Regions from separate parts of the Paenibacillus sp. FSL K6-2524 genome, predicted to be linked through region 1. Evidence: riboswitches for the same ligand, from Rfam matches in the RefSeq annotation. Region 1 holds a riboswitch; each other region holds the start of a gene.
What was found. A riboswitch is a leader RNA that binds a small molecule or an ion and turns the genes downstream of it on or off. The one in region 1 is predicted to bind cyclic di-AMP.
Positions count from the first base shown of each region.

Region 2: linked by a shared signal. The riboswitch ahead of NST85_RS02125 (CAP domain-containing protein) and the one ahead of NST85_RS00170 (3D domain-containing protein) in region 1 are both predicted to bind cyclic di-AMP.
Region 3: linked by a shared signal. The riboswitch ahead of NST85_RS23650 (TrkH family potassium uptake protein) and the one ahead of NST85_RS00170 (3D domain-containing protein) in region 1 are both predicted to bind cyclic di-AMP.

Region 1 covers NZ_JBBOSP010000001.1:32,790-37,083, reverse strand. The annotation lists gene rnmV (ribonuclease M5) at 1-285, opposite strand, end outside; gene NST85_RS00170 (3D domain-containing protein) at 402-1,511, opposite strand; cyclic di-AMP (ydaO/yuaA leader) riboswitch at 1,769-1,981, opposite strand; gene NST85_RS00165 (TatD family hydrolase) at 2,201-2,968, opposite strand; gene NST85_RS00160 (HD domain-containing protein) at 2,986-4,275, opposite strand.
Region 2 covers NZ_JBBOSP010000001.1:490,769-495,062, forward strand. The annotation lists gene NST85_RS02120 (peptidase) at 1-1,175, opposite strand, end outside; cyclic di-AMP (ydaO/yuaA leader) riboswitch at 1,403-1,535, shown strand; gene NST85_RS02125 (CAP domain-containing protein) at 1,542-2,333, shown strand; gene NST85_RS02130 (LacI family DNA-binding transcriptional regulator) at 2,528-3,526, shown strand; gene NST85_RS02135 (carbohydrate ABC transporter permease) at 4,220-4,294, shown strand, end outside.
Region 3 covers NZ_JBBOSP010000001.1:5,114,886-5,119,179, forward strand. The annotation lists gene NST85_RS23645 (potassium channel family protein) at 1-644, opposite strand, end outside; gene NST85_RS23650 (TrkH family potassium uptake protein) at 662-1,996, opposite strand; cyclic di-AMP (ydaO/yuaA leader) riboswitch at 2,070-2,233, opposite strand; gene NST85_RS23655 (CPBP family intramembrane glutamic endopeptidase) at 2,522-4,246, shown strand; gene uvrC (excinuclease ABC subunit UvrC) at 4,228-4,294, opposite strand, start outside.

The DNA of each region.
Region 1 (4,294 bases):
AGCATTCTCGACGCCGATATCTCCCCGCTTCGTCGCATCTGCTTCCCGCAGGAAGGCATGCTTACAGCCAGGCACCCGATTGGCTACAATTTTGCGGATGCGCTCACCGGCATGATCAGGGTCAGTAAAAATAATAACACCACGTCGCTCCTGTGCTAGGGCTATCTTCCGCAGTGTCATTTCGTTAATTGCAGAGCCACCGGTTTCAATCGTATCTGCTTCTAAGGCACGTTTCACAGCAACCGTATCGTCCCGGCCCTCCACCACAATGATCTCTTTGATCATGTACTCTCTTCCTTCCTTATCACAACAAAAAGAAGAGGATAAATCCTCTTCTTGAACTTAAGCTTATTTATTAACATAATATTATCCGATTCCCTACCCAATGTAAAACTAGATCTCTAGTTTAACTCAGGCTTGGTAGGACCAATGACATAGACTGTACGACCCTTCTTGCGGCCAAATTGATTGGCTGCCTTCAAGCTATCGTAATAGACGTCCATTTTATTACCTTTAATTGCACCACCCGTATCCTCGGCACGACGGAAGCCAACACCTTCGATATAGACCCACCATCCCATCGGGACAACGCTCTTATCTACAGCAATTGTTCTTCCCTCTTTCACACGAGTACCGGAAGCTGTCTTCGTACCAATACCGTCTTCCTCGGCAGAATAGGCGGTAAGAGTGACGTTCTTCAGCACTTTTTTATATTTAAACGAGACGCCACCTTTGGTCGTTAGTCCACTAATATCAACCTTATCACCGGTCCGAGTGATACTGGCAGACAGAACGGCTGTTGGTTTCTTTGTACCAACGGCTATCACTTTCGGTTGAGCGGTCTTAGAGACCTCTTTACCGAGCCACTGCTTAGATACAAAAATTCCGTCTTCATATACTTTCTCTATGTTGTGGGTAACTAAACCTTTGCTTCCCTGCTGGATGACCTTAGTCTTCCCCTTAAGCAGATCTGGATCAGAGGTCTTCACGATGGTGAATGGTACAGCCTCTTGAGTTTGAACCAGTTGCTTGTTAACCCGGACAATCCGAATCTCCAAATTGGACTTAAGCTCACTACTCAAAGCAGGGGTAATTTTATCTATGGGGTCCAAGGAAACACCTAGTTCCTTGATAGCACCCTCTACGTCTTTCTGAGTTGTAAAATGTGTCTTGGTTGTTCCGTCCACAGTAAGCTTTACGGGAACGGCTCTCACAACGGAAATTGCAAGTGGACTTGAAACTTTGTCCTCCGGATTCAATAAAATGGAGTGTTCATCCAACACCTCATTCATTAGCGAGTGCTGTGTCTCTACTGATCCCATCTCACCGTCTTTTGCCAAGGCGACATTCTTCTTGTCTTGGCTATTCAAACCAATCAGTGTGACAACTGCAGCGATCACGAACAAGCTAATTACAGAAATCCGACGTAAATTTTCAGGCTTCCAATGCATTGCGTAAGACATGCTGGATGAGCGTGATTCATGGGTCTCCTTTTTGTGGAAAATGCCCATATCTTCTCTCCTCCTTCATAGCCCCGCCGTCTAAGTCGATATAAGATACATTTGACGTGACTATTATTCATTTGTACGAAATGCATAAACAACTGCATTCCGCATCCTGCCCCAGTCCGGTCGGCATAGGTCATCCTCCTGTTAAACAAGAGTATGATGTGCCTATTACATTTATTCAAAAACAAAAGAAGCCTAAAGAAAGAGTTAGAGGAACTCCTTCGTGGCTTCCGCATGTCATGATGTAATAGGATGCACGAGTTGCCTCTCTTGAGACGCTTACGAGGTTAGCTGTCGGATTCGGACGCAGAGAGCCGCCCTTTCTCAGTACATTCGCTCATGGCGCAATGACCTCGAATTCACCCCAAAGACCCATAAAGAAATCAATTACGAGAGGATCGGTATACGAACCCTGATCAATCTACGTATCGGTTCCCCCGTTCTCCATTAAGGAGATTCAGCGAGACTGGTTCATGGAAACATGTGATCGAAGACGTCCCATTAGTTTCCAGATGGACACCGAATTCGATTACTGAAAAGATTCTATCCTGTTTCGATGCATGTTGTAAAGCATCAATCAACCACGTTTCTTTTAAAATATGGTTAATTTTTTGTAATATTCTCGCTTTAAACAGTTAAAAAGTATTAATCTTTCCCGTTTACTCACTTTTTCAGCTCTTTTACTCTCGAATTCATCTAATCCCAAATAGTCCCAGCGCATTTTGAGTTGTTATTTCAGCGATTTCTTCGAAGGACATGCCTTTTATCTCAGCTGCAGCTTCTGCAACTAGACGAACATGTGCAGACTCATTTCTTTTACCACGATATGGGTGTGGTGTTAAATATGGGGAGTCCGTTTCGATCAATAATCGATCCATCGGTGTCTGTGCTAAGACCTCTTTTGGCTGTTTGGCATTTTTAAACGTAATGGGGCCACCAAACGACAAATGAAACCCCATATCCAGACACATTTTAGCAATTTCCCAGCTTCCGGAGAACGAGTGCATCACTCCGCCAACCTCACTTGCCTTCTCTTCACGTAAAATCCGAACCACATCTTCATGTGCATCCCGGTTGTGAATGCAGATTGGCATGCCCAAACTCCGAGCCAGTCCAATTTGATTACGGAGTACCGTATGTTGTACATCCTTAGGTGAAGTATCCCAATAATAATCGAGGCCTATTTCGCCGATCGCAACTACCTTTTCGTGGGCACATAATTCGGCGATCCAGTCCAAGTCACCTTCTTGCATCGTAATCGCATCCTGTGGATGCCAACCAACAGCTGCATAAATGAAGTCATGAGCCTCCGCAAGCTTCATTGTTGTCGGGATCGTCTCCCGATTAAAACCGATATTGATCATTCGAGTAACACCTTGCTCCAGTGCCCTTGTAATCGTTTCCTCGCGGTCTTCATCAAACTGAATTGCATCCAAATGAGTATGAGTATCGAATAGCATTCTGCTAATCCTCCTAATTATGTCTGTAATTGAAACAAATCCGCAATTTCCTGGGGAAGCTTATCTAACACAGGGGTCAATTTATTATCCGGAAAGTACAAATGAAATTTACCCCGATGAAGTCCACTGATTGACCGAACAATATCCGATACCTCAGAAATTTCTCGCAACTGATCTTGACGATCCAAGAGTAGTATTTGTTTCTCCCTAAATTTCCCGTCAGGTCGAAAAACATCATACGGCAGATCAGTGGGAAAATCAATTTCCAAGTCGTAATCTGGGTTAAGTCCCACTTTTGCAAAAGCGTGCCGTATTTCTTCTATCATTTCCTTATCAAGGGATTCAGTTTCTACATATTTATACAATTTACGGTCCATAAATCGGGAACAAAGATCACTAAGTAAATCATCCTTCTCATTTCTCCATTGCATAAATGCAGTTTGAATGAGCGCCTCATCTAATAGTAGATACTCCTGCACAGTTAATTCACGTTTGAATAGGCCTGGCAATGGATCAGGTAAAAAAGCGAAGGAATGCCCACTCTTATACAATTCCTTAGCTCGGCGAAGAATTTGCCTTAGGATGATCTCTGAACTACGGGTAACGGGATGAAAATAAACCTGCCAATACATCTGGTAACGGGACATCAAATAATCTTCCACCGCATGCATTCCTGATTCCTTCACAACAACCCTACCTTGAAATGGCCGGAGCATCCGTAATATTCGGTCCATATCAATGGTGCCATAATTTACACCCGTAAAATAAGCGTCCCTGAGCAAATAATCCATTCGATCCGCATCAAGCGGGCTTGAGACCAAGTTAACAACGATCGGTTTGTCATAATCTTTACGAATGACGGATGCCACTTTGGCCGGGAAATCATCACCCAATCTTCTTAATACTGAAGCAACCTCACTATCTCCGAGCAATATTTTACAAGTCCAATCCTCATGGTCCATTTGAAATGCCTGTTCTATAGAATGAGAAAAGGGACCGTGCCCAAGATCATGGAGCAATGCCGCACAAAGAGCAACCAATCGCTCATCCCTTGGCCAATCAGGGTACTTACCCTGTTCAAACTGCGAGATGATTCGACGAGTAATTTCATATACACCTAGAGAATGAGAGAATCGGCTGTGCTCTGCACCATGAAATGTTAAGTAAGATGTGCCAAGCTGCCTGATGCGACGGAGACGTTGAAATTCCGTAGTATTAATGAGAGACCAGATAATTTCATCCTGCACATGTATATAGTTGTGTACCGGATCTTTGAACACCTTTTCTTCACGTAATTGGCGATGCATGGCTAACACTCCTTATCTC
Region 2 (4,294 bases), 460 kb from region 1:
CTAGTCATCATGGATGAGTGGTAGGCAACAATTTTCATACCTGCTTTCAATTCTACTTGACCACCAAGTATAGAGATCACTTTAGTATCTTCCGAGATATTCAAAATGACATCGTTTTGACGAGAGTTGTCAGAACCTACATTTACATATACTTGGTCTTTTGCTACATCGTCTGTTGCAGAGATTGTACCCTCAATTTTGTTGGTTGCTTCTGCCTTAACGACGATTTTGTCAGCATGTGTTTGGCCTGGGAAGCTAAGTGCCATCACTGGACCATAGTAAGCATCAACACGAACATCAGCTTTCAATGCATCTTTAGTTAATGTATTACCTTCTTCGTCAACGATTTGAGTTTTCTCATCAACGGAAAGCATGACATAATCGGTTCCGCCTTGTTTCATTGCGCTTCCGATCAAAGTGATTCTGTGATCCTCTACATTTGTAATAATACCGTTCGTACCGGCAACCTCCTCTTGAACGGACTCTTCTACTTCTGTATTCACCACGACATAGTTGGTTGTGGATTGAGCTGGAATGCTCATAGTTACAGCAGGTCCATAAAATGCTTTGACACTCATGCCAACTTTGATATCAGCGGCTTTGATGGCTTTACCATTTTGATCAATAATTACAGCTTTGTTGGCAAAGTGTAATACCATCGTGTCCTCGTTCGAGTTATAGATGTCTTTACCTGTTACAACAATTCCGTTTTCTTGCACTTCGGTTACCTTACCGTCAATTCCAGTGAAGCTTTGGTCTTGAACAATAAGTGTCAATGCGGTTCCGCGTGCTGGAATACTTTTTGTGATACTAGGACTGTAAAATGCTTTAACGGCTTTCTTCTCATCCATAATCGTTTGTAGAGCTACGCGTTTACCTTTAGAATCTATAATTTTAGTATCTTTAGTGATGGAAAGAACGATTTCGCTTTGATCGGATGGTGTAACACCACGACCTGTTACGGTAATGAACTTGCCGGTTTTATCATTTGTAAAGTCAGTAATTTGCCCCATAGTACCTGAAATCACTTTGAGTTGGCTCAGAATGTTACCAAGGCTAATTTGTCCGTAATGAGCTGGTGCAGCGGTTGGGATGCTTTGTGCATTTGCTGCCACTGGCATAGCTGCCATCGTTAGAATAGATGCTGTTGCTATTACTTTATACATTTTGTTCATTTGTCATACCTCCATTATTTGTGTAGATATTCAACCTAGGTGCTTGGAAAGTTAATTTAAGCCAAATAGGCTTGTTTATATAATTCTAGACGGTGAGGTCCCGTGAAATGTTGCAGTTTGTATGGGAATCTCTTTAGATTTCATATATTTACTATGGGTATATGTGTATCAATTAACATTAATTTAGAAGTGATTCGAGTTGGGATCCATGTTACGATTTGGACGTACCAAAAATCATGCCGAAGCCCATTCGGGCACGGGGGAACCATTTATTGGGGTGAAGTCGCAAGCATGTGACAAGGGGAATCCACTTTGACCCGAACCCGTCAGCTAACCTCGTAGGCTACAAAGGGAGAGATTTATTTTATGAAGTACAAGTTTAAAAATATGGTTATCACCGGAGCTCTTATTCTAGCACCAGTTCTAGCGGCAAGCCCGACAATGGCTGCTCCGAAAGATGTGGCTACTCAGGTTCCGAATTTTAATATGATAAACATTGAAAGCTACGGCTTTTATTTTAATACTCAGAACTGGTCTGAGCTTTTGGATAAGCTAGGACTTAATATTAAGCCTGTTATCTCACAACCAGATGTTACATTACCGGACAATAGCAAGCCTGAATCTAGTACTCCGGAATCTAGCAAACCGGAAACTAGTGATCCGGTGAAACCAAGTACTCCAGTAGAACCGAGTACTCCAGTAGTGCCAAGCACTCCAGTGAAACCAAGTACACCAGCACCAGAACCATCAAATCCTGGAACAGGAACGGATAATGGGGATCAAGCTGTGAAGGATGATTTTGCTGCACAAGTGGTTGATCTAGTGAACCAAGAACGTGCTAAGGTAGGACTTCAACCTTTGAAATCCGATTCTGCACTTACTAATGTCGCGATGCTGAAAGCGAAAGATATGTATAACAACAATTATTTCGACCATAATTCGCCGACTCTTGGATCTCCGTTTGATTTGATGAACGCGCAAGGTATTCAATATCGTACGGCTGGTGAGAATATTGCCAAAGGGCAACGTACACCAGCAGAAGTGATGAATGCATGGATGAATAGCGATGGTCACCGTAAAAACATTCTAAGTGCTAATTACACTACAATCGGTGTAGCGTACTATAATGGTGTGTGGGTACAAGAATTTATCGGATAATAATAACTTTGGAATGGAAGCCTGCAGGTATACCTGCGGGCTTTTTTTGTGTTAAAAATGACGACAAAGTTAACGTTTTGAGCCACTTTAAAACAATAAATAATAATCCTATGTAAATACCTATGTTATATGTGAAATGTGGCGCAAAATGTGGTATGTTAATGTAAATTGTGTTAAAACGGGAGCGGTTTCTAATGAAAGTGAGCATTTTCGATGTTGCCAAAAAGTCGGGTCTGTCGGTCGTTACGGTATCCAGGGTATTGAATAATGCGACATCTGTACGGCCGAAGAATAGGGAACGAGTATTACAGGCGATGAAAGACCTGGATTACCGCCCGAATGCATCTGCTCGAAGCCTGGCAAGTGGCAAAACCGGTATTATCGGGCTAATGTTGAACACATTACATGATACTGTTCTTGATGCTGTAATTACGGAGATTAACGATTACTTAGCGGAGCATGATTATTTCTTGGCGCTTTCTATTTCACAGCATGAAGACACATTCCACCGTTCCTTATTTCAGGAAGATCGGGTAGATGGAGTGATCTTGTTGTCTCCAACAGATCCGGACATGTATATAATGGAACTTAAGAAGAGAAAAATCCCTTTTGTCATCCTGGATAATCAGCAGCGTACTCCTTCGGCCCCTTCAGTTATTATAAACAATTTCAAAGGTGGCTATGATGCGACAAAGCATCTGATCGATCTTGGGCATACTGAGATTGCTCACGTAAGTGGACCTAGCCTAGTCACAAGTAGCGAGGATCGGGAGAAAGGGTATTTGTTTGCGCTCGAAGAGGCAGGACTGAAGCCATTTGGTATTGAACAAGGGAATTTCAATATTCCCTCAGGTTACAATGTCGCGAGGCGTTGGATTGAATCGGGCACGTTACCTACTGCGGTTTTCGCAGCAGATGATTTTATGGCGATTGGTGTAATGGATGCATTTAAGAATGAGGGAATCCGAATTCCCCAAGATGTATCGATTGTTGGATTTGATGACCAAGTATATGCCGATGAGTTTCATCCATCATTGACGACGATTCGTGTACCATTCAAAAAGATCGGGAGGCAGGGCGTAAATATCCTGCTGAATTTAATCAAGGATCCGTCCAAACGAAATGCGACTGTGGAACTTGATCCGAAGTTAATTGTGAGAGAATCCTCAGGGGTGCCACGGCACTCTTCATAAATAAACAGAATTCAAGCATAATGCCAAATGGGATAAGCTTTATATCTGGAGTCTTCTAGGTTGCTACTTTTGTAGTATACCTGAAGGCTCCTTTTTTATTTGTATAATTAATAATCATTTCATGAACGCAATATGGTGTCGCAGGGTGTGTGGTTATGTCTTATTATTATGCAAAAAAGGATGCTTGCACAAAGTGTAAGTTTAACCGTTTAAACTTAAAAGCATATATTTTGTGATTATTTACACCTTCTATTTTTATAAAATAGTGCAGTTTTTGTGTAGGAAAAGGCGGAATCGTATTAAAAAGGAGTATTGAACAAAGATGAAGACTATTGTGTTATATAACATAACATAAAAGAATGGATTAAGACAATGATAATGAAATTAGGTTGGGTTTTAATAAAAATATAACGTTATATGTAATGTAATTATGTTGAGTTCATCAAAAAGATATTTAAATCATCGTATTTAGTATTATTGGATCTATATTGTTAGACGATAATTAGAATACATGACATCGATAAAGCGCTTTAATTTATTATTTAATCGAAAAACTCAGTTTATTTTTAAAAAGGTATTGTCAAACATCATGAATATGATTATTATAAGCTCATAACATATAAAGTTAAAGCCCTTTAACTTTATGAACAACATCTTGGTAAAGCAAAATAAAAAAGGGGAGGGATTGTAAGGATGAAATTATCTGAGTCCAAGCGCGAGAATTTTTATTTCTACCTATTCATCTTGCCGTGGTTAATCGGATTTTTA
Region 3 (4,294 bases), 5.1 Mb from region 1:
TTAAAGTCCTCAATATTTTTATTAGATCCTATAATTACCATAATGTCGCCCGTAATCAATTGGTCCATAGCGGTCGGAGCTACGATAATTCCGCTTTTTTTATGAATAGCTACGATACTGCATCCAAACCGAACGCGTGGATTAAGCTCGCCAATACTCTTACTTTCAAGACAAGCTGGAACTATCATTTCGACAATACTGTATTCTTTGGATAATTCAATAAAATCCAGTAAATTCGGATTCACAAGCTGGTGAGCAACCCGAATCCCCATATCACGTTCTGGAAAAATCACACGATCCACTCCGAGTCGCTCAAGTGCCCGTCCATGTAAAACAGAGATGGCCTTAGCAACTACGGTTTTGATTCCTAAATCCTTCAATAAGATCGCGGTTAGGATACTCCGCTGAATATCACTACCCATGGCCACGATGCCACAATCAAAATTGCGAACTCCTAACGACTTAAGTACCTCTTCTTCCGTGGTATCTGCCACTACGGCATGCGTAAGACGATTACTGAGTTCATTAACTATTTCTTCGTTATGATCAATCCCGAGAACCTCGTACCCGAGATCCATCAATTCCAATGCGAGGCTAGAACCAAACCGTCCAAGTCCAATCACTACAAACTGCTGCTTTTTCATTTTTTTCGTCAATCCCCTTATCCAATAATCATTTTACCTTCTGGATAGCGATAAAGTTCTTTACCCTTTTTTGGTCCCAGTGCATAAGCTAACGTTAAAGGCCCAAGCCTTCCAGCAAACATGGTGAAGCTAATTATAATTTTACCAATGAGCGTCAGTTTACCTGTAATCCCCATCGATAGCCCTACTGTACCAAATGCGGATGTTGCCTCGAATAGTATACTCAAAAAACTAACATCCTCAGTAGTGGATAATATCATGGAGACAACAATGACGAGAAATAACGACAACATCGTGATCGTCACAGCCTTGAATATTCGTTCTTGTGCCAGACGGTACTTAAACAATACCAGGTCTTCCCGTCCACGGATCATTGAAAGGACAGCACCAACAAGTATAGTGAACGTTGTCGTCTTTATCCCGCCCCCTGTGGAACCAGGTGACGCACCGATGAACATCAGAATGATCATAAAGAACTGTGTTGCTTGTCGTAACGCAGCAATGTCCAGTGTATTTGCTCCCGCCGTACGTGGTGTGACGGACTGGAAGAATGCGCTCCATATCTTTACACCCCAGCTCAGGGGTTCAAGCGTCTTAGGGTTTGTAAATTCAAATATAAAGATCACAAGCGCACCAATTAGGATAAGTGTAGTTGTCATCGTTAATACCACCTTAGAATGAAGCGATAATCTACGGCGGCGACGGAAGTCGATTAAATCGGACATCACGATAAAGCCAATACCACCGGCGACGATTAAGAACATCGTGACGAAATTGACGATAGGATCCCCTACATACATCGTTAAACTCTGATACCCACCAAATAGATCAAAGCCAGCATTATTAAACATTGCAACCGCATGAAAGATACCAAAGTAAATAGCTCGACCCCAAGGCATATCGAAGGCCCAACGAATCGTATAGACTAACGCCGCACAAGACTCAATCACTAACGAATACATCAATACTTTACGGATTAGACGAACAATACCCTCCATTGAGTTTTGATTCATTGCTTCCTGGAGTACCAATCGATCTTTCAATGAAATTTTTCGCTTGAGTGCAAAAGTGAATAAGGTTGCCATAGTCATAAAACCTAAGCCCCCGACCTGAATCAGGAGCATAATTACGACCTGGCCAAAGGTAGTGAAATGGGTTCCCGTATCAACCACGATCAATCCCGTTACACATGTAGCCGAAGTTGCCGTAAAGAGTGCATCAACAAAGGGGAGTGTTTCACCTGTTGTACTCGCAATTGGGAGCATCAATAATAGCGCTCCGACCATAATTATCGCGGCAAATCCGAACACCAATATCCGCGGCGGGGAAAGTTTAAACCATTTAGACAACACATGTTCACCTCATCACGTTAATAAAAAGAACAATAAAAAAAGACACTGGAAATCCAATGCCTTGCGGTGGTTGGGCTCCTGCTGCAAAGGCCTACGAGGTTAGCTGACGGATTCGGGCATGCACAGTTGCCCTATTCACTTCATCACTGGAAATAATTCAATCCAAGATTCGAAGTAAAATTCACCCCTACAGATTGGTTCCCCCATTTTCACATGGAAATTTGGCCAAATATTATTTTCATTTATTTACATTCATTTCAGTCAAATGGATTATAATCTTTATTCTTCCCTATCACAAAGCTTCATTTCCATGAAAAACATTGAAAAAAACCTAAAAGAGGCGAAACGCTGTTCCACGTCATCCCTTCTCCCAGCTTTGCTAAGCCTTACCGATGTTATTGCGGCTTTTCAACATTTCGTTCTCACTTATGGCGAATGTTTTCACCCTGTGTTATCTTTACTGAGACGAATATGAAGCGAATTGATCTAAATTTGAATAAAATTTCATTTTAAAGGGGTTTTATAATGAATGCTGCTGTTAAACCATTCGGACGCAAACTAAAAACGAGTACACTTTGGATATTGGCCTCACTAGGACTCGTTATTTTTGTACTCTTACAAGTTCTCCCTACCACTGTCTCAGAGTCACTTCAAGTCGAGCAAACGAAAAATATCATTTCGAAAGACGAAGCAAAGCAATCTGCTGTAAACTTTATGGAATCAACTCTCGGTATTTCAGGAAACTTAAATGAAACCTTAGTTACATATGAGACCTATTCAGAGGTCTATGGTTATTTATCCAAGGAAAAATTAATGGAATCGTATCTGAAAACTTATGATAAACAGTTCCCTTTGGAATTGTTCCGCGTTCGTTTTGAAAATCCTGATGAAATCCACTCTGCGGTAACAGTAGATGTGCATATGACAACAGGGCAAGTCGTTGGTTTCGAGAAAATTGCTTCCGCTAGCAATTCAACTAAAGATTTGATGCTTGAACTAAGCTCCGAATCATCAACAACTACCTTAATGGCCAAAGCTAGAGAAGGTAATTTAAGTCTGGAAGAAAAAGATGCATTGGCGACCCCTTACCTGAAATCATTTGGATTCACTAAAGATAAATTGATCCTAGCTTCTGGGGAAGAGGAGATCGGGATTCAATATCAACTTCAAGACAACGAAATAGGGAAATCTAAAGGATTCATCGATATCCGCTTCGAGTTTGGAGCAGTCTCTTCAATGGAGACCTATTTCAGCACTCCTGAGTCTCACATCGACTACGTGGATGCTCAGACGAGATTAGCATACTGGCTCACGTTTGGAGGGTATGCTTTATTTACTTTAGTACTTGGTATTCTAGCCATCGTATTCAGCGCCAAGACTCGGCCCCATTCTTCTTTTAAGCGTGGGATATTTCTATCCAGTCTTTACTTTATACTCTCTATAATAGGTGCAATAAATATGCTTCCCTATCTGCAAAAAGAAGGCGTGGACCCGATATTCCTAATCATCGGATTCCTAGTACAAGGTATACTGACCTTGACTATGGCTGCCTCCGTCTACTTCTCACTTGTTGGAGGGGATGGTCTATTAAAGAAGAATGGCCTTAATCTGTGGGCACGTTCTAAGGAACCCGGATATGGGCGTCATGTCCTGAGCTCTATGGCTGATGGTTACGCTTGGGCCTTTATTCTACTTGGTCTACAGTCCATCATATTCGTTATCTTGGATAAAACCATTCATTTCTGGTCAACGTCAGACGCTACACAATCACCTTACAATCTGTTATATCCGTTATTATTTCCTTTACTCGCTTGGGTTGCCGGTATTGGTGAAGAAGCTGTATATCGTCTGTTTGGAATTCCCATGCTCAAAAAGATCGTTCGTAACACATTCGTTGCCAGTCTCATTACAACCATGATCTGGGCTTTCGGACATACATTATATCCAATCTATCCTGTCATAACACGTCCTATTGAATTAGGAGTTATCGGATTATTATTCAGCTTCATCTTCCTGCGTTATGGCTTCATCGCGGCTGTCTTCTCACACGTAATATTTGATAGTATCTTAATGGCACTTAGCCTCATCTTTATGGGAGGATCGATTAACTTGGTGGCAGGATTGTTCTATATTATTCTTCCTGCTATCGTTGCTTATGTGATTTATCTATTCAACCCACCGGGAAAGGAACGAAGAACTCCTTTGATACAAAAAAAGAGAGGAGCCGTTGATTACGACTCCTCATCCTGAAGGGCATTAATAATTTGATTGGCGAGCTTCTCGCCGATCGACAGGGGC